Regions from separate parts of the Serratia surfactantfaciens genome, predicted to be linked through region 1. Evidence: predicted binding sites of a transcription regulator. Region 1 holds the regulator's gene; the other holds the start of a gene.
The links. Region 1 encodes Fur, which represses iron uptake genes when iron is present. Its sites were predicted from a motif close to ATAATAATGAGAACNACTATCAA; they were not measured.
Positions count from the first base shown of each region.

Region 1 (12,168 bases):
GATGAAAAAGAGATCCGCCGCTTCGTGCGCACCGCGCTGGAGAGCGAAGGCCTGCGGGTGTTTGAAAGTGAAACCCTGCAACGCGGGCTGATTGAGGCCGGTACGCGCAAACCGGATCTGATCATCCTTGATTTGGGCTTACCGGATGGCGACGGGCTGAGCTACATCCGCGATCTGCGGCAGTGGAGCGCCATTCCGGTGATCGTGCTGTCTGCGCGCAACGCCGAAGAGGACAAAATCGCCGCGCTGGACGCCGGCGCCGACGACTATCTCAGCAAACCGTTCGGCATCGGCGAACTGTTGGCGCGGGTGCGGGTCGCGCTGCGCCGCCACTCCGCCAGCCAGCAGGAAAGCCCGCTGGTGAGCTTTTCGGAAATCACCGTCGATCTGGTCAACCGCCGGGTGCTACGCAACGACGAAGATCTGCACCTGACGCCGATAGAGTTTCGCCTGTTAGCGGAACTGCTGGCCAACGCCGGCAAGGTGATTACCCAACGCCAGCTGTTGAGCCATGTCTGGGGGCCGAACTACGTGGAACACAGCCACTACCTGCGCATCTACATGGGCCATCTGCGGCAGAAGCTGGAAGCCGATCCGGCCCGGCCCAAACATCTGCTGACCGAAACCGGCGTCGGCTATCGTTTCATGCCTTAACCCCGACGGGCGCGGTTTGCCGCGCCTTTACGCCGCCGGGCCCTTCTTCAAGCCAACCATAAATTCTTTAAACGCCTCGCGCAGCGGAGCGAACACCGGATGTTTGCGGTTTTCAATCATCACTTCGGAGAACAGTTTCAACCCTACCGCGAAGGCCGCGCTCTGTTCAGGGCCGAAGTTCAGATCGTCACGCGCCCGGATGCGCTCGACGATCTCGAGAATATCGTCGTGGTTAGTCACCTCAAAACTCAGCGGTGTTTTCTCGACGGGGTTGCCCTGGCGATCGCTCAGGGCTTCAACGGTAATGTTAAAACGGTGGCCGGGCATCAGTTCTTCTCCTGCTGCGTGGGTTGAATTTGCATTTCGCTTTCGATCGCCGCCACGGCGGTCAACAGCGCGGCGTTGATGCGCTCCACCTGCTGCGGCGTAAGATCGGCGCGCATCACGTTGCCGCGCAGCAGACTGCGCAGACGGTTCATGGCGTCGTAAATGCCTTCCGCCAGGTTGCCGTGCCGATGATGCTCGCGGCCGGCGCCCGCCAGACGCGCCAGAATGACTTCAACTACCTGTTGATGCTTTTGCAGCTCGCCCTCGCCCGCCGTGGTGATGCGGTAGCTTTTGCGGCCGTTGCCGGTGGTGAGCGGTTCGAGAAAGTCCTGCTCTTCCAGCAGCGTCAGCGTGGGGTAAATCACCCCCGGGCTCGGCACGTACAGGCCGGAAGAGGCTTCTTCGATCGCTTTGATCAATTCGTACCCGTGGCTGGGCTTGCGCGCCACCAGCGCCAGCAGTACCAGGCGCAGATCGCCGTGTTCGAACAGGCGATGACGCCCGCCGCGGCCACCGCGCCCGCCTCGGCCATGCTCTTCGCCGTCGCCGCCGAAGTGATGGCGCCCGCCGCGATGATGGCGGCCATCGCCTGCTTCGCATTCATGGTGGTGGTGGTGATGCCGGTGCAAACCTAATCGATGAAACATGGTGTGATACCTCGCTTTAACAGTGAACATCAATACGAGGTTGTTTAGATATATCTAAACAGCGTCGATAACGCTAATCTAGATCGATATATCTAAATTCGCAAGCCTGCGCCGAGAAAAAGATATATCTAAATTACAGGCATAAAAAAAGCGCTGTAAAAACAGCGCTTTTTATCAGACAAGAACAGCGATTATTTGGCGGAAGCCAGCACTTCGCTGACGATTTCGACCGCTTCGTGCTCGATTTTCTCGCGGTGTTCCGCCCCGAGGAAGCTCTCGCAGTAGATCTTGTATGCCTCTTCGGTACCGGAAGGACGGGCCGCGAACCAGCCGTTGTCGGTCATCACTTTCAGGCCGCCGATCGAAGCGCCGTTGCCCGGCGCAGCAGTCAGACGCGCGGTGATCGGGTCGCCCGCCAGGGTATTGGCCTTGACCATCTCCGGCGACAGCTTGGACAGCGCCGCTTTTTGCGCCGCCGTCGCCGGCGCCTGGATGCGGTTGTAGCTTGGCGCACCGAAGCGCTTGGCCAGATCGTCATAGTGATGCTGTGGATTTTCACCGGTTACCGCGGTGATTTCAGCCGCCAGCAGACACATGATAATGCCGTCTTTGTCGGTCGACCAAGGTTGGCCGTTGAAGCGCAGGAACGAGGCCCCGGCGCTCTCTTCGCCGCCGAAGCCCAGGCTGCCGTCGAACAGGCCGTCCACGAACCACTTGAAGCCGACCGGCACTTCCACCAGCTTGCGGCCCAGATCGGCCACCACGCGGTCGATCATCGCGCTGGACACCAGCGTTTTACCTACCGCGACATCGGCGCCCCACTGCGGGCGGTGCTGGAACAGGTAGTTGATGGCCACCGCCAGATAGTGGTTCGGGTTCATCAGGCCTTTCGGCGTGACGATGCCGTGGCGGTCGTAATCCGGATCGTTGGCGAACGCCAGATCGAATTTGTCGCGCAGCGCCAGCAGGCCGGCCATCGCCGACTCGGACGAACAGTCCATGCGGATGATGCCGTCGTGGTCCAGGTGCATAAAGCGGAACGTCTGATCGATGGAATCGTTCACCAGCGTCAGATCCAGCTTGTAGTGCTCCGCCACGCGTTGCCAATAGGCGATGCCGGAACCGCCGAGCGGATCCACGCCCAGCTTCAGACCAGCGCGTTGGATGGCCGGCATGTCGACCACCTCAACCAGCCCTTCGACATAAGGCTGCACCAGATCTTTGGCGTGCAGATGGCCGCTGTTCCAGGCCTTGTCCAGCGACTGGCGCTGAACGCCCTTCAACTGCTGCGCCAGCAGGTCGTTGGCGCGCTTTTCGATCACCGACGTCAGGTTGGTGTCGGCCGGGCCGCCGTTCGGCGGGTTATACTTGATGCCGCCGTCTTCCGGTGGGTTATGGGACGGCGTAATGACGATGCCGTCGGCTTGCGCGCCGCCACGGCGGTTGTGGCACAGAATGGCGTGCGATACCGCTGGCGTTGGCGTGAAGCCGTTGTTTTCCTGCACGATCACATCGACGCCGTTGGCGGTCAGCACTTCCAGCACGGAAATGAAGGCCGGTTCGGACAGCGCATGGGTGTCCTTGCCCACATAGCATGGGCCGGTAGTGCCCTGCTGATGACGAACTTCAGCGATCGCCTGGGCGATGGCGAGGATGTGCGCTTCGTTGAAGCTGTGGCGCTGCGCGCTGCCGCGGTGGCCGGAGGTGCCAAATTTCACCGCATGTGCGGGATTGCCGGCTTCCGGTTGCAGCACATAGTACTGCGACGTCAGCTGGGCTACGTTGATCAGATCGCTTTGGCGGGCGGGCTGCCCGGCACGTGGATTATTCGCCATCGACATATCTCCCTCATCCCTGTCGGTGACCGGGCAATATGTCGCGCACGGCCATCATGACGGGCTGTTCGCTAAATTAGACGGTACCGCAAACTTTCTCGATCAGTTCCGCCGGGAACTGCATGGCCTGCATGATGTGTTCGATCATGCTGCGTTTGCGGCCGGTATTGGTATTGGTGATCACCCAGTAAGGGGTGCCCGGTACATGCTTCGGCTTGGTGTGCGTGCCGTTGGCCAGCAGGGTCTGCTGATCGCCGGCGAAATAGGTGCGGGTACGGCCGGTCAACGCCTCGGTGGCAGCGGCGAAACCGGCGGCATCGAGGGTGTACAGCGTGGACAGCACCAGCATGAAACGGTTGACCGCTTTGTTCTGCTCGGCGTATTCATCCGACAGCAGCAGTTCGCGCATGGCGCGCACGCGATCGCGCGGACGCTGCGCCGGGGCCGCCTTTTCCAGCTCGACGGACTGCGACGCACTGGCGGCAGGCAACGCGCGCACCGGCTGACCGGCGGTGAATTTCAACATGCGGCGTAAAATATCGGACGCGCTTTCACCGATGTGTTGCGTGTGGCTGGCAATATAACGGTAAAGCTCTTCGTCGACTTCAATAGTTTTCATCTTTATCCAATACTGTTTTTTCTACTTAGAACCTGAAGCCAGATCCTGCATTCAAGCCATGGGATTATAAGGTTAAAAGCGCTGGAGCGAACACAACAATGTGCCTCCGGACGGCAAATGCAGACTAATACCTATAGCCGGCACTGCCAAGCCCGCGCCGCGAAAATTCCGCATGATTCATCGTGCGATTCAATCATGATACCCTAATCTGAATCTCTCTCAGTATGAACTTCGCCATGAAATTACATTATCAACTGCTGGCCGCCGAGTCAGATGCGCTGCCGGTGCTGCTGATCCACGGGCTGTTCGGCAATCTGGACAACCTGGGCGTGCTGGCACGCGATCTGCACCAGCAGCACAGCGTGATCAAAGTCGATCTGCGCAACCACGGCCTCTCCCCGCGCGCCGACGACATGAACTACCCCGCCATGGCGCAGGATCTGCTGGCGCTGCTCGACGAACTGCAGCTGGATAAAGCGATCGTCATCGGCCATTCGATGGGCGGTAAAGCGGCGATGGCGCTGACCGCCATCGCGCCGGAGCGCATCGCTAAGCTGATCGTCATCGACGTGGCGCCGGTGGATTACCAGACTCGCCGCCACGATGAGATCTTCGCCGCGCTGAAGGCCGTCAGCGCCGCCGGCATCACCCAACGCCAGGCGGCCGCCCAGCTGATGCGCGACTATCTGCAGGAAGAAGGCGTGATCCAGTTCCTGCTGAAGTCCTTCCACAATGGCGAATGGCGCTTCAACCTGCCGGTGCTGATCGAACGCTACGAAGACATCACCGGCTGGCAGGACGTGCCGGCCTGGCCGCACCCGACGCTGTTCATTCGCGGCGGCCTGTCGCCGTACGTGCAGGACAGCTATCGTGCGGACATCGCCCGCCAGTTCCCGCAGGCCCGCGCCCATGTCGTCGCCGGCACCGGCCATTGGGTGCACGCCGAAAAACCGGACGCGGTGCTGCGCGCCATCCACCGTTTCCTCGACGAAGCCTGAAAAATACGCTCATCTGGCGAAAAAACGCGCTAAAGATAACGGCTTAGCGCGTTTAGCCCGCAGTTAGGCATTGTCGCCGCTCCATCTGCTGGGGTAATATGGCGCGCTATAATTTTGCCGCCGCGCCAGCGCGTTCGCGAACGCCGGTTCGGGGGTGAATTTGGGTTAGGGTTTATTGGCCCGAAGTGTGTTAACCGATGCCTCCGGAAGCGTGCGAGCGCTTTTTGATGCAAACTCCCTTGCAGTACCGCTACCTATGGCAAAAGAACAAACGGATCGCACGACGCTGGATCTGTTCGCAGATGAACGCCGTCCGGGGCGCCCGAAAACCAACCCGCTTTCCCGCGATGAACAGCTTAGAATCAATAAGCGCAATCAGTTACGGCGCGATAAAGTGCGTGGATTGCGGCGCGTAGAGCTGAAAATCAACGCGGATGCGGTGGACGCCCTGAACAAATTGGCGGAACAGCGCAACATTAGCCGCAGCGAACTCATCGAGCAGATGCTGTTGGCGCAACTGGCGGAAGAACAGCCGGAACATTGATCTCTTCGGCCGCACGCGCGGCGCGGCGTTAAGGACAACGCCGGATCGACCACGCTTTTCTTCATTCTCCGGCATCGCATAAATGCGATAAAACCCCGGCGCCACTTTCTGGCATGATACGCATTTACCGGCAAGAGACTGCGCCTGTCGGCGCCCGCCCCCGTGGCGAAAGGCTCTTGTCATGGCATCATTTTAATCGGCGTCAGCGGCGGCAGTGCTGGCATCGAGTAATGCAATTACTTGAATTTAAAGGTTATACGCGATATGGCTACTGTAGGCATTTTCTTTGGCAGCGACACTGGCAATACCGAAAACATTGCCAAAATGATCCAGAAAATTCTCCAGAAACAGTTTGGCGACGACGTCTCTGAAGTACACGACATCGCTAAAAGCAGCAAAGAAGACCTGGAAGGGTTCGATATCCTGCTGCTGGGTATCCCGACCTGGTACTACGGTGAAGCGCAGTGTGACTGGGATGATTTCTTCCCGACGCTGGAAGAAGTCGATTTCAACGGCAAACTGGTGGCGCTGTTCGGCTGCGGCGACCAGGAAGACTACGCGGAATACTTCTGTGACGCGATGGGCACCATCCGCGACATCATTGAACCGCGCGGCGCGGCCATCGTGGGCCACTGGCCGACCAAAGGCTACCACTTCGAGGCCTCCAAAGGCCTGGCGGACGACAACCACTTCATTGGTCTCGCGATCGACGAAGACCGCCAGCCGGAGCTGACCAACGAGCGCGTCGATGCCTGGGTCAAACAGATCGTCGAAGAGCTGAGCCTGGCCGATATCGTCGGCTAAACGCCGCAACTGGCGAAAGGTTGAACAAAGGCCCTGTAAAGTGCATAGTGTGCGCACAGGGCCATCATCGGCAGCAGGGATTGCTGCGATAGAAGCTACAGATTTGTAACTTCCCACCCCGTCAAGGTAGACTGAGTTATCGGTTTATCCCACCCATCAAGGCGTTGCATGCAAAACATGCAATAGTGCAATTATATCTTTGTTAACAACCGGCGGTTTCCATTTAGTACAACCGGTTCTATAATGAGACGCATTAACTCTTTGTGCCGACCGATGCCACAGGCGAGTACGCCTCAACTTGATTAGCATAGTAACAGGACTGAATTCGCATGACCGACAACAACATCGCATTGAAGAAGGCCGGCTTAAAAGTCACGCTTCCGCGACTCAAAATCCTGGAAGTACTGCAAAATCCGGAATGCCATCACGTCAGTGCGGAAGATTTGTACAAAAAACTGATTGATATGGGCGAAGAGATCGGCCTGGCAACGGTTTATCGCGTACTGAACCAGTTTGACGATGCGGGCATTGTGACACGTCACAATTTCGAAGGCGGCAAGTCCGTGTTCGAACTGACCCAACAGCATCACCACGATCACCTGATTTGCCTGGACTGCGGCAAAGTGATCGAATTCAGTGACGAATCCATCGAAGTGCGCCAGCGTGATATCGCCAAGCAGCACGGCATCAAGCTCACCAACCACAGCCTGTACCTGTACGGCCACTGTGAAACCGGTGACTGCCGCGAAGACGAAACGCTGCACGACAAGAAATAAGCCTGACTGGCTATGAAAAACCGCCTCACCCTGAGGCGGTTTTTTTATGCTTGCTGAACGGTGAGCAAAAAAATCCCCGGACCAGCCGGGGAAAGATCATGTCATGAAATACTACAATTGCAGCGGCACTGCGACTCCACGTACTGCTCTCACTTTCACGTCCGCTTCACGCCGACACGCGCAGAGGCGGACGCATTCCCCCTTCGTTAAGCGGCCCGCCGCCATGACGACAGGCCGATGCGCCGGGCTTAGACCTTCTCGGCGCGGCTGTAACGTTTACCGTCGGGACTGACCGAACGCACCTGCACCTCACCCGATACCGCCGGCTTGGCCTTGGCGTCATAACGCTGCCACTGCTTGCCGCCGTCGGTGGAATACTCGATGCCCAATCCCGGCAGCGCGATATTCGCCTCCAGCTTGCCGCCCGCTACGCGTGCGCCGGGCACCGGCAGACGATAAGCGACGCCACCTTTGTCCAGCTTGGCCAGTTCACGCTGGCCCAGGATATTGGCGAAGCGCAGCCAGTCTTTCTCCAGCGCCTTGGTGTCGACAAAGTGGGTCTCCCCGCCTTTGTATTCGCGGCCGGCGCGATAGTCCTGCTCCCAACCGGCGCGGTGCCAGGCGCGTTCGGCCACCGACAGCGCGCGCGGGAAGATCATGTATTCCATCTGCGGATCGGTGCGCTGGGTTTCGCTCCACAGCTGAGCGGACAACCCGTAGGCTCCCGGCCACGGCTTGTCGCTCTTGGCGTTGAAGTGGTTGCCGTCGCGATCGACCGAGGTTTCCGCGTTCTGCGGCATGTTGTCCGGCGCGAAGCTGAACACCTTGCGCTCGTCGCTGAAGCGAGTGCCCCAGTAGTAACCGCGCTCGTCCGGGTTCACCTCGTAAGGGAAGTCCATGTAGACGTAGTCCGGGTTGGAGACCACCACTTCATACCCTTTATTGGCCCAATCGTTGACGCTGTCGAAACCGCCCCAGTACAAGGTATCCCAGAAGTTGACGCCCACGCGCGAGGTGGCGAACGACTTCGCGCTCTCGGCGTCTTTCAGGCCGTCCTGCCAGGCCTGCATTCTGTCGATGCCGTGCGCCTTCACCAGCTTGCTGACCTCCTGGCCGAAGTAGCTCGGTAAGTGCTCCATGTCGGCCACCTTGCCTTCTTTGATCATCGTCTGGCAAACCTGCGACTTGGCCCACGGCTTGTCTTCGTTGCTCTGGTCGATGACGCCTTTACCCGGCTCCGGTTTCGCCTTGTCGGTATAGCCGGCGCCCAGGCGGATGTTTTTCGCCTCGTCGCCGCCGAAGTGCCAGGTTTTGATCGGCTGCCCGGCTTCTTTATGCATCTGGGCGATCTCGCCGATCACCTTGTCGACAAAGCGCTGGGAAGAATCCAGGCACGGGTTCAGGTAACTCTGGCGGTTAAAGAACTGCACGGAGGTGGTATTGGAGGTATCAGTCGGATCCACCAGGCGGAATTCGTTGGCCTCCTGCTCTTTTCCGGCGGCATGCAGCTTTTTATAGCGCGCCTCCATCGACACCACCGCGGCGCGGGCGTGCGCCGGCATGTCGATCTCAGGGATCACTTCAATCTGGCGCGCCTGGGCGTATTTGATGATGTCGATATAGTCCTGACGGCTGAAGAAACCACCGTAGACATCCGGCCCCTGGCCGTACTGCGGCAGCAGGCAGGTGGTTTCGCTCAGATCGTGGCAGCGCTGGCCGCCGACTTCCGTCAGCTCAGGCAAACCGGGGATCTCGATACGCCAACCTTCATCATCACTCAGGTGGAAGTGGAATTTGTTGAGCTTGTAGGCCGCCATCTGATCCAGCAGACGCAACACCGCATCCTTCTTATGGAAGTTGCGCGCCACGTCGAGGAAAATGCCGCGATACTGGAAGCGCGGCGCGTCGCTGGCGTCCAATGTAGCAATCTTGCCGCTGCCGTCGGTCGGCACTAACGACAGGATCGACTGCAACCCATAGAATACCCCGGCCTGATCGAAGCCGATCACCCGCGCCTCTTTTTTGCCGATCTTCAGCTCATAGGCGCCCGGCACCGCCATCGCGCCTTTAAACTTGCCCGGCTGGATATCGGTCTTGATCGGATAGCCGTTGGCCTGAACCGGCACGCCCAGCAGCGCAAAGCGCTGGTTGACGACGTCCGCCGCCGGCTTGACCAGCGTGCTCAGATCCGGCGAGACCCCTTTGCGCAGATCGGCGTCCTGCGCGTGGACCTTCACCTGCATCGGCGTCGGCACGATCTGGCCGCGCAGCGCGCCGGCGGGCAGCGTCTGCAGCTCGGCATTGCTGACAAAGCGCGAAGCCGGCGTCATCAGAATGTTTTTGTCGTCTTTGGTGCGCTTCCACTGATCGCCGGTGAACGGCGCCACGAACTGGTCCAGGTTTTCGGTGTCGGTATTCGCCAGCATTTTCGGTTTGGCGTCGCCGGACGTGGCATACCAGCGCGGCAGGAAGTCATTTCTAAACAGCTGCCAATATTCGGCGACCACCGGGATTTCCACCGCCTTGCCGGCAGGGAAACCGCTGAATTTGGCGGTCGGTTCCAGCTTGTACAGATCGCCGGTGAGGTGGGCTATCTTGAACTGATCGTTATCCACCCGCAGGGTCTGGCGCGGGCTGTGGAAATAGATGACCCAGTCCTTGCCGTCGATAGCCTGGCCGTCGTTGCTGAGGGTGAACAACACCCGGTTGCAAGAGGCCCAGTCGGCGCCCAGCGCCGCGCAATCCACGCCGTTTTCGCCGGCGCGGTTATCCAGCATTTTCACGTTCAGCTTCAGCTGGCTCAGTTGATCCACCAGCTGTTGATCGGCCATGGCGTTTCCCATGCCGCCCAGGAATCCCATCGTTGCCGTCAAGGCGGCAAGCGCGCTCAGTTTGAATGCGTTCATGTTCTCGTCCTTCTTAATTATTGTTATCGCGAATTTCTTGCCACAGCTTGCCGCACTTGGCGTCGTAAGCCTGACCGTTACCGCTGTGCACCGCCATAATGCAGTTCTGATAATCCATCACCCGCACCGTTTCCTGCGCGGCGAACTGCTGGTGCTGCTTCTCTTGTTTCAACACGTTCAGCACCGCCTTGCAGGGCTGCAGACGCTCCGGCGAACCTTCGGCGGTGTTGATGCAGGCGCTGTAAGCCTGCTTCAATTTGGCGTCTTCCGGCGGCGCGGCGGGTTGCGCGCAGGCGCTCAAGGCCGCGGCGGCCGCCAACATCAGCATGATTTTTTTCATCGTTGAATTCCCTTAACTGCCCCCGGCCGCAAGGCCGGGGAACGCATCAGAAGATGGTGAATGGCGCGATGACCATGAACTTGACGTCTTTCTCGTCCTGGAAGATGTTGCCGTAACCGCCGCCCCAGCTCGGGATGTTGGTGTGGTTGTCATACTGGGTGTAGTGCAGCTTGATCAGCGTGCCCTTGGCGCGCCCTTCCTGGATGGTGTACATCGCGTCCAGGCTCCAGGCGCTCTCTTTCAGGCGCTGGCTCTGATCGTAGATCGGGTTGGTGCTCGGCTTGGCGTCCCAGGCGTAGACATAAGAGCCGCCGACCGCCATGCCCGGCAGGTTCCAGTTGCTGAGGTCATACATCACGCCGGCGTACAACGCTTTCTCGCCGTTGGCGTTAAAGTCGGAGCGGTTGTCCCACCACACGTCCAGCCGACCGTTAGACGAAGCGTAGGTCGGGGTCATGCGCTGCAGGAAGAAGCCCTGATTGCCTTCCGCCTTGACCATGGTGCCTTCCAGACGCCAGTTGAACTGACCGGTGGTGTAACCGAAGGTCAGGGCCTGCAGCCAGGCCAGGCCGTCGTAGATGCTGTTCGGATCGTTCTTGTTGCTGATGCGGTCTTCCGCACCGTAGAACTGGTAACTGGTAGTCAGCGGGTTGCCCAGCACATCGAATTTGTAAGACGCCTTGGTGAAGTACTGATTCACGTAACCCTGGGCCTGGCCGAAAGCGGCTTCCAGCACCAGATCGTTTTTGAAATCGTACTTGGCGCCCAGCGAGTGCAGGTAGGAGACGCGGGTTTTCTTATCGTTCTGACGGAAATCGTCCATCTCGATATGCCACGGCGCTTTGTATTTGTCGGTCCACATGTAGGAGAAGCTCAACGCACCGGCATCGCCGTAGTCGAACTTGGCGCCGGCCTCGGCGCCCTGATAGGTGCCCGGCATAAAGCTCCAGTGCGGCGCCAGCAGGGTTTGGCCGCTCGGCTGAATGTAGCCGGCGCGCGCCCAGACCGGGCCGTATTTGAACTTGGCGGCGGCTTTGTACAGGCTGACGCCGCCTTTGTCGCCGGAGTAGTCTTCGTCGTAGGTACGGTTCTTCGAGGAGAACGCGATCTCGTTCGGGTGGCCGCTGGCGCTGGATTCAGCCAGTTCGATGGCGGTGAAGGCGCCGACATCCAGGCCGAACATGTCCCAGGCGTAGCCCGAGGCGAAATCCAGGCTCAGGTTGGCGGTAGAGTGCGACAGATTGGTGGTGTATTGGTTGTAATCCTTGCTGTCCGGATTGAGATCTTTACGGTCGCGCTCACGTTGCCAGTAATAGATGCCGCCGGTCAGCGTGGAATCATCGATAAACCCTGCGGCTTTCGCCTCAGGCGCCATGGCAAACCCTGTTCCCAACAGCGCGCCCGCGACTGCGAGCGCCAGCGTTTTACGCTGAGCACCGTGCGTACCCATATTGAAATTCCTCTTTGACTTAACTTAAAAGTTGCAGCCGCCTGTGTTCACCACTGCCCTGCACGACTGCCAATAAAAAACCCGAACGGGTAAAAAATATTGCCGACGAGATGTTATTCCCACAGCACTAATTGCTACAGACAGACTATTTTTCGCGACGCGAATTATCAAATGAAAAATGCGGAAGATTTGTCAAAGTATGACAAGGAGCACATATCAGTGATAATTTGTTACGCCAGTGATCATGGAGGGTGTCGAATAAAAAATT
Region 1 is NZ_CP016948.1:581,112-593,279, reverse strand. Features, by position in the region: gene kdpE (two-component system response regulator KdpE) at 1-654, shown strand, start outside; gene ATE40_RS02780 (DUF3861 domain-containing protein) at 682-981, opposite strand; gene ATE40_RS02775 (PadR family transcriptional regulator) at 981-1,628, opposite strand; gene pgm (phosphoglucomutase (alpha-D-glucose-1,6-bisphosphate-dependent)) at 1,820-3,463, opposite strand; gene seqA (replication initiation negative regulator SeqA) at 3,540-4,082, opposite strand; gene ybfF (esterase) at 4,307-5,080, shown strand; gene ybfE (LexA regulated protein) at 5,337-5,624, shown strand; gene fldA (flavodoxin FldA) at 5,889-6,428, shown strand; gene fur (ferric iron uptake transcriptional regulator) at 6,758-7,204, shown strand; gene ATE40_RS02740 (beta-N-acetylhexosaminidase) at 7,453-10,110, opposite strand; gene chiQ (ChiQ/YbfN family lipoprotein) at 10,124-10,450, opposite strand; gene chiP (chitoporin ChiP) at 10,497-11,900, opposite strand.

Region 2 (12,168 bases), 1.5 Mb from region 1:
TGGCGGATCGCATTTCCGGCCATGGACAAAACTTCAGCAGCGCGAATACTTGTGCTAACGTCATGGTTAACGTTCTCAGTGCTCGCCGCACGCGTTGGCGGGCTTTTTTGCATCGTTGCAAGGGAGTCAAAAAGTGCCTGAGATCACAATTCCAGCTACGCCCCAATCCTCCTCCCCAGCTAATCCCCAGGCGGGATGATGCCGTCAGGCTTTCTCACCGGCACGATAGCGGCAATTTGACCCACTTACTGGATAGAGAGTTTTCCTTATGTCACAGCCTACGCTCAAGAAGGATGCTTTTCTGGCGGCGCTTGCCCGCCAGTGGCAACGGTTCGGCCTCAGTTCCGCACAACAGATGACGCAACATCAATGGTGGGAAGCCGTCAGCGCGGCACTGGCCGAGCAGTTGGCCGCACAGCCGGCGCCGCGTAAAAGCGCCAAGCCGCTGCGCCACGTGAACTACATCTCGATGGAGTTTCTGATCGGCCGATTGACGGCGAACAACCTGATCAACCTGGGTTGGTACGACACCGTCGAGCAGGCGCTGGCGGAGCAGAACATCAAGCTGGCGGACCTGCTGGAACAGGAAACCGATCCGGCGCTGGGCAACGGCGGGCTGGGGCGCTTGGCGGCCTGTTTCCTCGATTCGATGGCGACGGTGGAACAACCGGCCACCGGCTATGGGCTGAATTATCAGTATGGGCTGTTCCGCCAGTCGTTCCGCGATGGGCAGCAGCAAGAGGCGCCGGATAACTGGCAGCGCGAGAGCTACCCGTGGTTCCGCCACAACGCCGCGCTGGCGGTGGACGTGGGCATCGGCGGCAAGCTGGAAAAGCAGGCCGACGGCCGCGAACTGTGGCGTCCGGCCTTCACCCTGCGCGGCGAAGCCTGGGATTTGCCGGTTCTGGGGTATCGCAACGGCGTGGCGCAGCCGCTGCGCCTGTGGCAGGCGACTCATCAGCATCCGTTCAACCTGAGCGATTTCAACGACGGCAAGTTCCTGCAGGCTGAGAAGCAGGGCGTAGAAGCCGACAAGCTGACCAAGGTGCTCTACCCGAACGACAACCATCAGGCCGGCAAACGCCTGCGCCTGATGCAGCAGTATTTCCAGTGTGCCTGCTCGGTGGCGGATATTTTACGCAAGCACCATCAGGCCGGCCGCAAGATTGAAGAACTGCCGAAGTATGAAGTGATCCAGCTGAACGACACCCACCCGACCATCGCCATTCCGGAAATGCTGCGCATTCTGCTGGACGAGCACCAGCTGGAGTGGGAGGCGGCCTGGGCAATCACCAGCAACACCTTTGCCTATACCAACCACACCCTGATGCCGGAAGCGTTGGAGTGCTGGGATGAGAAATTGGTGCGCAGCCTGCTGCCGCGCCATTTCTCCATCATCAAACAGATCAACGTCAGGTTCAAAAAGCTGGTGGATAAGCACTGGCCGGGCGACGAGGCGGTGTGGGCCAAGCTGGCGGTGCACCATAACAAGCAGGTGCGCATGGCCAACCTGTGCGTGGTCAGCGGCTTTGCGGTCAACGGCGTGGCGCAGCTGCATTCGGATCTGGTGGTGAAAGATCTGTTCCCGGAATACCACCAGCTGTGGCCGAATAAATTCCATAACGTCACCAACGGCATCACGCCGCGCCGCTGGCTGAAACAGTGCAACCCGGCGCTGTCGGGCTTGATCGACGAGACGTTGAAGGTGGAGTGGGCGAACGATCTTGACGCGCTGCGCGGGCTGGAGAAATTCGCCGACGACGCGGCGTTCCGCCAGCGTTATCAGCAGATCAAACGCGACAACAAGGTGGCGCTGGCCCATTACGTGCACGACGTGATGGGGCTGACGCTCGACCCGGATGCGATCTTCGATGTGCAGATTAAGCGTTTGCACGAGTACAAACGCCAGCACCTGAACCTGCTGCACATCCTGTCGCTGTATCGCCAGCTGCGCGACAACCCGAATCTGGACATCGTGCCGCGCGTCTTCCTGTTCGGCGCCAAGGCGGCGCCGGGCTACTACCTGGCGAAGAACATTATCTACGCCATTAACCAGGCGGCCGAGAAGATCAATCACGATCCGCTGGTGAAAGATCGCCTGAAAGTGGCGTTTATTCCCGACTACCGCGTGTCGGTAGCCGAACTGATGATCCCGGCGGCGGATATCTCCGAGCAGATCTCCACCGCCGGTAAAGAGGCCTCCGGCACCGGCAACATGAAGCTGGCGCTGAACGGCGCGCTGACGGTGGGGACACTGGACGGCGCCAACGTCGAAATCGCCGAGCAGGTGGGCGAAGACAATATCTTCATATTCGGCAATACCGTGGAGCAGGTGAAGGCGATATTGGCGAAGGGCTACGATCCGCTCAGCTACCGCAAGAAAGACAAACACCTGAAGGCGATTCTGGACGAACTGGCGAGCGGCGCGTTCAGCCACGGCGACAAGCACGCGTTCGACATGATGCTGCACAGTCTGCTGGAAGGCGGCGATCCCTATCTGGTGCTGGCGGATTTCGCCTCGTACTGCCAGGCGCAGAGCCGGGTCGATGAACTGTACCGCGATCGGGATGAATGGACGCGGCGGACTATCCTTAACACCGCGCGCGTCGGCATGTTCAGTTCGGATCGCTCGATTCGCGATTACCAGCAGCGCATCTGGCAAGCCAAACGTTAAGGAGAGCGAATGGATCGCAAGCGTATCGATCAGGCGGCAGCGCAGGCGGGGATCGCTGCCGATTTCATCAATGCCCACGGCAAGCGGCAGGCGATTGAACCGGAGACCAAGCGCAGGCTGTTGGCGGCCATGAACTGGGGCGCTGCCGAACGGGAAAGCGCGCCGCCGCCGTTACCGGCGGTCAAGGTATTCTATCAGGGCGCGCCGTTGGCGCTGACGCCGGCGGGCGAAGGCGAATATCTGTGGGCGCTGCAGCGTGAAGACGGCGAATGCCTGCAAGGGCGCGTCGGCGCGCGCAAGACCCTGACGCTGCCCGGCGATCTGCCGGCGGGTTACCACCAGTTGACGTTGAGCCAGGGCGCCCAGCAGTGGTCATGCCGGGTGATCGTCGCGCCGAGGCGCTGCTTTGAGCCGGACGCCTTGCTGACCGGCAAAAAACTGTGGGGCGCCTGCGTTCAGCTGTATACGCTGCGTTCCGATCGCAACTGGGGCATCGGCGATTTCGGCGATCTGCGCCTGATGGTAGAAGAGGTGGGCGAGCGCGGCGGCGCTTTTGTCGGTCTCAATCCGATCCATGCGCTGTACCCGGCTAACCCGGAGAGCGCCAGCCCCTACAGCCCCTCGTCGCGCCGCTGGCTGAATCTGGCGTACATCGATGTCAATGCCGTGGAGGATTTCCAACGCAGCGAAGCGGCGCAGCGCTGGTGGCAGAAGCCGGCGACGCAGAAACAGCTGGCCAAGGCGCGCGCCACGGAGTGGGTGGATTATACCGCCGTGATGCAGCTGAAACTGGCGGCGCTGAAGCTGGCGTTCCCGCTGTTTCAGGCGCGCAAGCCGAACGACGCGCAGCGTCAGGCGTTCGAGCTGTTCGTGACGGACGGCAGCGACAGCCTGTATCAGCAGGCGGCGTTCGACGCGCTGCATGCCCATTTGGCGGCGGAGGACGTCAGTCAGTGGGGGTGGCCGGCCTGGCCCGAGCGTTATCGGCAGGGGGATGGCGAAGCGGTGCGGCAGTTCTGCGCCGAACATCAGGAGGCGGTCCGTTTTTACCTGTGGCTGCAGTGGCTGGCGGCCACGCAGTTCGCGCAGTGTTTTGAGCAGAGTCAGCAGCAGCAGATGCCGATCGGCCTGTATCGCGATCTGGCGGTCGGCGTGGCGGAAGGCGGAGCGGAAACCTGGTGCGACCGCGAGCTGTACTGCCTGAAAGCGTCGGTCGGTGCGCCGCCGGATATTCTGGGGCCGCTGGGGCAAAATTGGGGCCTGCCGCCGATGGATCCGCACGTGATGGCGGCGCGCGGCTATCAGCCGTTTATCGATCTGTTGCGTGCCAACATGACCAGCTGCGGCGCGCTGCGTATCGATCACGTGATGGCGCTGCTGCGGTTGTGGTGGATCCCTTATGGCGAAACTGCCGATCGCGGCGCCTACGTCAAATACCCGGTGGACGATCTGCTGGCGGTGCTGGCGCTGGAAAGTCAGCGTCATCGCTGCATGGTGATCGGCGAGGATCTTGGCACGGTGCCGGTGGAGATCGTCGGCAAGCTGCGCGACAGCGGCGTCTACTCTTACAAAGTGCTCTATTTCGAAAGCGACGGCGAGCACCATTTCCGCGCACCGCAGGCCTATCCGGTGCAGGCGATGGCGACCATCACCACCCACGATTTGCCGACGCTGCGCGGCTATTGGCAAAGCGACGATCTGACGCTCGGCAACCGGTTGGGGCTTTATCCGGACGCGGCAATACTGCGGGAGCTGTTCGCCGACCGGGAACGCGCCAAGCAGGGGTTGCTGGATGGGTTGCATCACTACGGCTGCGTGCCGCAGAAGGTGGGCAAAAGGGCGGCGCTGCTCGGCATGAGCCCGCTGCTCAATCGCGGCCTGCAACGTTATGTCGCCGACAGCGCCAGCGCCTTGCTCGGCCTGCAGCCGGAAGACTGGCTGGACATGGCCGATCCGGTCAACATTCCCGGCACCAGCGATCAATACCCTAACTGGCGGCGCAAGTTGACCCAGACGCTGGAGGAGATGTTCGCCGATCCGCGGATAAACCGGCTGCTGAAGGATTTGGATAAACGGCGCCGCAAGGTGTCGGTGGGCTGAAAACGACAATGCCGGAACGGGTTCCCCCTTCCGGCATTGTGTTATCTACCGTGGCGCGAGCGCCGGGTATCAGTAGTAAGAGTGCTCACCGCGCTGGTGCTCGGTGAGATCACGCACGCCTTTCAGTTCCGGGAACTTCTGCAGGAGCTCTTTCTCGATGCCTTCTTTCAACGTGACGTCCACCATCGAACAGCCGTTGCAACCGCCGCCGAACTGCAGGATGGCCATGTTGTCGTCGGTGATCTCCATCAGCGTTACGCGGCCGCCGTGGCCCGCCAGCTGCGGGTTGATCTGCGATTGCAGCACGTATTCCACGCGCTCCATCAGCGGTGCGTCGTCATCGACCTTGCGCATCTTGGCATTCGGCGCTTTCAGCGTCAGCTGAGAACCCAGCTGGTCGGTCACGAAGTCGATTTCGGCGTCTTCCAGATACGGCGCGCTCAGCTCATCGACATAGGCGGACAGCTTGTCGAACTTCAGTTCGGTATCCGTCGCTTCTACCGCGTCCGGCGGGCAATAAGAGACACCGCATTCGGCCGTCGGCGTGCCCGGGTTGATCACGAATACGCGGATTTGGGTGCCTTCTTCTTGATTTGCCAGCAGTTTGGCAAAGTGTTCCTGTGCAGCATCTGTTATACGGATCATAGCATTAGCTCAATAGTTGACTTCTATAGTCGGTTATAATACGCCCATTGCCGTGGCACTACAACGTGCGGCAAACGCACCATATCTGCACCGAGGCGGCACCTTGCCGCCGCAGCAGCGCCGCGATCGCCGAGACGGTGCTGCCGGTGGTCACCACGTCATCCACCAGGGCGATATGCCGGCCGGCGACCGGCACGGTACAGGCGAACGCGCGCTGCAGATTGCGCCTGCGGGCCGAGGCGCTCAGCCGCTGTTGCAGGGCGGTTTTGCGTACCCGGCGCAAGGCGGTGGGCCGATAGGCACAGCCCAGCCAGCGCGCCAGCTGCCGGGCCAACAGATCGCTCTGGTTATAACCCCGGCGCCAGCAGCGCGTTGCATGCAAAGGTACCGCTAAAATCAGGTCGGGTCTGTTCAGATACTGCTCTGCGCGCGCCTGCCGCCACTGCAGCAGCATCAGGCGCGCCAACGCCGGCGCCAATTCGGGCGCGCGGTGAAATTTGAACCTTTTTACCAGCAGGCTGAGCGGCGTCACGTAGTCGCCGACGAACACCAGCCGCTGCCAGGGCGGCGGCCGTTGCAGGCAGCGGCCGCAGGGCGTTTGCGTATCACCGGCGGGCAGCCCGCAGCACGGGCAACACGGCGGCCTGGCCGGCAGATGGCGCAAACAGCAGCTGCAGATGCCATGACGCATCAGGCTTAATGGCTGCCGGCATAGCCAACAGCGGCCGCGGGTTGATAGCATAGCGTCTCCGAGACGAATAGGCATGAAAGGACAATAACCAATGACAGCGCTGTACTGGCAAACGATAGGTGAAGGCGAACGCGATCTTGTGCTGCTGCACGGTTGGGGATTGAACGCTGAAGTGTGGAGTTGCATTCAGGCGCGACTGACGCCGCATTTTCGCCTGCATCTGGTCGACCTGCCGGGATACGGCCGCAGCCAGGGATTCGGCGCTCTGTCGCTAGAGCAGATGACGGAGATTGTGCTGGCGGCCGCCCCGCCGCAGGCCTGGTGGCTCGGCTGGTCGCTCGGTGGGCTGGTGGCCAGCCAGGCGGCGTTGATGCAGCCGCAGCGGGTCAATGGGCTTATCACCGTGGCTTCCTCGCCATGCTTTGCCGCTCGCGATGAGTGGCCGGGGATCCGTCCGGACGTGCTGAGCGGTTTCCAGCACCAGCTGAGCCTGGATTTCCAACGCACCGTCGAGCGTTTTCTGGCGCTGCAGACGCTGGGCACCGAAAGCGCGCGTCAGGATGCGCGCCAGCTGAAAGCGGTGGTGCTCAACCAGCCGACGCCGAGCGTCGAGGTGCTGAACGGCGGGCTGGAGATCCTGCGCACCGCCGATCTGCGTGCGCCTCTGGCGGCGCTGGATCTGCCGCTGCTGCGGATCTATGGCTATCTGGACGGGCTGGTGCCACGCAAGGTCGCCGAGCTGCTCGATACCGCCTGGCCGAACTCCACGTCGCAGATGGTGGCTAAGGCCGCTCATGCGCCGTTTATCTCTCATCCCGACGAATTTGTGACGACGATCGAAGCGTTTATTGCAGCACATTGAATGCGGCGGCAAAACGCACAATAAGGTGCGAAAAAAAACACCGCCGGGTGGATAAAAGACAAAGCTGTTCGATACTTAGTGAGTCAATGCGTTGGCTGCAAAATGAAAAGACCGTACGCGGCGCTTTTCATTTTGGCGTTTCGTCTCTGGGAAACAGGCACCGTCAGGGAAAGCAACGGAGCCTGAGGATGTCGCGGCAGCCTGATGTACTACGCATGGATTCTTGACGGCTTTCATAACAGATAAATTATCCATTGAGAGGTTAGTGTCATGAAATCATTGAAGATGATTATTGCAGCGGCAGTGCTGGGTTCGGTGTCTTTCGGCTCCATGGCGGCAACCCTGCTGACCAAGGAGGATCTGGATAAAAACCCGGGTAAATACGAGAAGATCGGCACCGTGACCACCACGGCGCAGACCACGTCGCCGATGGATGCCAAGGAAGAGCTGTCCAAACTGGCGGACGAAAAGGGCGGGCAATATTACGTGGTTCTGGCGGGTCGCGAACACGGTAAATTCAGCGCCATCGCCGAAGTTTACAAAGACAAGAAATAAGCCTTCAACGGCAAAGGGGCGCCCGCCGTGGCGCCCCCGATCTTCAGGCCTTCAGCCGGTAGATAACCGTGCCGCACCCCTGGCCCTGCGGGCAGCTTTTGCAGCTGCCGCTCAGACAGGCGCCCTCATCCTGTTCGATACGCTCCACTTTCCCCATCGCCGCCAAACGGTCCAGCATCGCCTGCACCAGCGGCAGCGGCGTCGCCAGCGATTGGCTGAGCTGCTGCGCCTGGGCGCTGCCGAGCAGCGCCAGCGCATCGCGCACCTGCAGCAGCCCGGCCATCAGTGGCAATTCCCTTTGGCGCCCTGGCAGCAGGCCGCCGGCGTGGCGTTGCCCAGGCGTACCGTGACGCGACTGCGTGCCCGGCGCAGGCCGAACAGTACCAGCAGATTCACCGCCACCACGGCCAGGATCGCCGTCAGGCTGTACTGCGGGTGTTGGTTGAAGGTCGCCGCCTGATAGAACAGCGTTGCCAGCGAATAGGCGACGTTCAGCCCCCACAGGATGGAGAATGTCATCCAACCGCGGCTCGATTCACGGGCGATGGCGCCCATCACCGAGACGCAAGGCACATATAGCAGCACGAAGATCAGGTAGCTGTAGGCGGAGATGCCCGAGCCGAATTTGCTGCTCATCACCCCCATCGAGCCGACGCCCATCTCGCCGTCGCCCTTGCTGGCTTCGATCGGGTTGGAGAGCACGCTCAGGCTGAAGGTGTTTTTCAGGCCGTCCCAGGTTTCCTGCAGCGCGCCGCCCAGCTCATCGAGCAGATTGAAGTTGGCGGCGTCGAACGCTTCTTTGTTGATATGCTCGGCGGTATACAGCGTATTCAGCGTGCCGACCACCACTTCTTTTGCCATCGCGCCGGTCACCAGCCCGACGGTGGCCTGCCAGTTGTCGCTGTGGACGCCCATCGGTTGCAGCAGCGGCGTCAGCACCTTGGAGACCGAGGCCAGCGCGGAGTCGTTGATGTTGTCGACCGTCTTGCCGCTGAACGAGAAGCTGTTCAGGCCGCCGATAAATATGCTGGCCACCACGATCACCTTACCGGCGCGCAGCACGAAACCTTTCAACCGCTGCCAGGTTTGCAGCAGCAGGCTTTTCAGGTGCGGCACGTGATAGACCGGCAGCTCCATCACGAACGGCGAGGCTTCGCCGCGCATGATGGTGTATTTCAGCACCAGACCGGTGAGAATCGCCACCGCGATGCCGAGCAGGTACAGCGAGAACACTACCCCGGCGCCGTCCTGGCCGAAGAAGGCGGCGGCGAAGACCGCGAAGATAGCCAGACGCGCGCCACAGGACATGAACGGCGCCATCATGATGGTGATCAGCCGCTCTCGCTGGGCGTCCAGCGTGCGGGCGCCCATGATGGACGGCACGTTGCAGCCGAAGCCGACGATCAGCGGCACGAAGGATTTGCCCGGCAGCCCGAGCGCCTGCATCAGGCGGTCCATCACGAACGCCGCGCGTGCCATATAGCCGGAATCCTCCAGGAACGACAGGAACAGGTACATCATGCCGATCTGCGGCACCAGCGGCAGCACGGTGTTGATGCCGCCGCCGACGCCCTGCGCCAGGAAGACGGTCAGCCAGTCGGGGAAGTGCAGGGTATAACCCAGCCACTGAATGCCCTGGATGAAGATCGCCGCCGAGCCGATATCGAAGATCGGCTGCAGCGCGCCGCCGATGTTGATCGCCAGCAGGAACATCAGGTACATCACCAGCAGGAAGATCGGCACGCCCAGCCAGCGGTTGAGGATCATTTTATCCAGCAGCTCGGTCAGGCGGTTGGGCATCGCCTGCTGCGAGTTGCTGACCGCGTCGCACAGGGTGGCGATAGACTGGTAGCGCGCGTCGGCGATAACCAGTGCCGGGTCTTCTTGCTGCTGCTGTTGCAATGCCTGGGTAGCCGCAGGCAGCAACGCGACGGCGGGGCCGGCCAGCCGGTGGCTGTAAATGTCGCCTTCCAGCATCTGCAGCGCCAGCCAGCGGCGCTGCGCCGCCGGCAGCGTTTGCGGCATGGCGTCGCTCAGCGTGGCGACCTCTTTCAGCAACAGCGGCGGGTAGTTCACCAGTGCCTGCTGCTCGTTGATGTGATGATTGTCGATCATTTGCTTCAGCACGCCGATGCCGTCGGCGCGGGTGGAGACCATCGGCACCACCGGGCAGCCGAGGCGTGCCGACAGCGCGGCGACGTCGATATCGATATGCTGGCTTTTGGCGATGTCGAGCATGTTCAGCGCCACGATGCAGGGAATGCCCAGCTCCAGCAGCTGCAGCGTCAGATAGAGATTGCGCTCCAGGTTGGAGGCGTCGACCACGTTGATCAGCAGATCGGCGTCGCCGCTCAAAATGTAGTGGCAGGCGATCTGCTCATCGAGCGAGGTCTGTTCCGAGATGGTGGTGAGGGAGTAGGTGCCGGGCAGATCGACCAGCCGCACGTCGGACTGCGGGGTAGTGAAATGGCCTTCTTTGCGTTCGACCGTCACGCCCGCCCAGTTGCCGACCCGTTGGCGCGCGCCGGTCAGCTGGTTGAACAGCGTGGTTTTGCCGGAGTTCGGGTTACCGATTAAACCGATGGTGAGTTTTTTCATAGTTCAGCGTGTCGTCTTCAAGGAGAACAGCGCCGGCGCAAAGGCGCGTCGGCAAACGGAGGGCGCGCCGGCTCAGGACTGACTGTCGAGTTGCAGCAGCGCCAGATCCTTCCTGCGCAGCACCAGGCTGACGCGGCGAGTTTTAATTTCTATCGGATCGCCCAGCGGTGCGACGCGCACCACTTCGAATGAAGAGCCGGGCAGCATGCCGAGCGATAACAGTTTCTGGCGATAGGCCGGCGCAATTTCACTGGAAAAGCCGGCGATTTTATACGTGTGTTTAGGTTGAAGCTGCATGTGATTAACCTTCCGGGTGCCGATGAACATCGGGCTGATAATAATTGGACGTTGCCGGCGAAAATGCCACGCCGTCGGCGCTATTCATCCATAAGGTCATGCAATAAATTGAGCGCAAATAATAGTAATTATCATTATCGCGTTCAATACAAAAAGTAAGGGTATTGTAACCAATTATTATGGCGGCGGCAGTTTTTGGTTGTGTCGCTTTGATAAGCCCCGTTTTACCACTGCTTTTACTCGGCGACAAATGAGAATGGTGAGTTAAATCAGTTGCGTATTTGTAGCCGAGTTTTCTCGTTTGCAAATATTGATGGCGTTTTTCCCTTATTTATTTCTGATGAAAGGCAATTCAATAACATTATTCCGCCGTAATACGAGCGGTAACCATTTGTGTTTCGCTCACAATTCGCAAAATGAAAAATGCGTGTTAACGACGTTGTTAATAAACGGCTACAGAAGGGATTTTTGCCGCTTTAACAATGGGAGGGCGGTCACGCAGCAACGGGAAATAAAAAGATGAAGGTTTATTGAGTCGGGTCAAAAAATGCCGCAAGTTTTCTTTCTCGGCAAGGGCGGAGCAGGCTCCGCCCTGACGGTTCTGGCTTAGCGTTTCTTACCGAACGCCGCGGCCAGCGCGTCGCCCATGGCGCTGTTGCCGGCCGGCGCCGCGTTGCGCGGTTTGGCCTTGTTGCCGCCCGCCGAACGATTGGCGTTGTCGCGCGTTTGCGCCGGCGCATTGCCGCCGCGGCGCGGCGAACCTTCGCCCGGTTGCTCATCCAGCCGCATGCTCAGCGCGATGCGTTTGCGTTGCAGATCGACTTCCATCACCTTCACTTTGACGATGTCGCCGGCCTTCACCACGGTATGCGGATCTTCAACGAACTTGTCCGCCAGCGAGGAGATGTGTACCAGGCCGTCCTGATGCACGCCGATATCCACGAAGGCGCCGAAGTTGGTGACGTTGGTGACCGATCCTTCGAGGATCATGCCCACCTGCAGATCGTTGAGGGTTTCCACGCCTTCGGCAAAGGTCGCGGTTTTGAACTCCGGACGCGGATCGCGGCCCGGTTTCTCCAGCTCTTTCAGGATGTCGGTAACCGTCGGCACGCCGAACTTGTCGTCGGTGAAATCGACCGCTTTGAGACTGCGCACCGCCGAAGCGTTGCCCATCAGGTCCTGCAGCGCCTGCTCGGTAGCGGCCAGAATGCGTTGCACCACCGGGTAGGCTTCCGGGTGAACGGTCGAAGCGTCCAGCGGATTGTCGCCGTGGTTGATGCGCAGGAAGCCGGCGCACTGTTCGAAGGCCTTCGGCCCCAGACGGCTGACCTTCAGCAGCTGTTCACGGTTGCTGAAGCGGCCGTTCTCGTCGCGCCAGTTGACGATGTTCTGGGCCATCATGCGCGTCAGGCCGGCCACGCGGGTCAGCAACGGCACCGACGCAGTGTTCAGGTCGACGCCGACGGCGTTCACGCAGTCTTCCACCACCGAGTCCAGCTTCTTCGCCAGCTGGCTCTGGCTGACGTCATGCTGATACTGGCCGACGCCGATGGATTTCGGGTCGATCTTCACCAGCTCCGCCAGCGGATCCTGCAGGCGACGGGCAATGGACACCGCGCCACGCAGCGACACGTCGAGATCCGGGAATTCCTGCGCCGCCAGTTCGGACGCGGAATACACCGACGCACCCGCTTCGCTGACGATCACTTTCTGCGCCCGGACGTCGCTGAACTGCTTCTGCAGGTC
Region 2 is NZ_CP016948.1:4,150,393-4,162,560, reverse strand. Features, by position in the region: gene malP (maltodextrin phosphorylase) at 269-2,674, shown strand; gene malQ (4-alpha-glucanotransferase) at 2,684-4,774, shown strand; gene nfuA (Fe-S biogenesis protein NfuA) at 4,844-5,419, opposite strand; gene gntX (DNA utilization protein GntX) at 5,478-6,161, opposite strand; gene bioH (pimeloyl-ACP methyl ester esterase BioH) at 6,202-6,972, shown strand; gene ATE40_RS19530 (YdgH/BhsA/McbA-like domain containing protein) at 7,243-7,527, shown strand; gene ATE40_RS19525 (FeoC-like transcriptional regulator) at 7,571-7,810, opposite strand; gene feoB (Fe(2+) transporter permease subunit FeoB) at 7,810-10,125, opposite strand; gene feoA (ferrous iron transporter A) at 10,198-10,422, opposite strand; gene ATE40_RS19510 (Tex family protein) at 11,029-12,168, opposite strand, start outside.
Region 2: feoA (ferrous iron transporter A) is a predicted target of Fur. The motif match lies at 10,541-10,563, and genes of this name have one in related genera.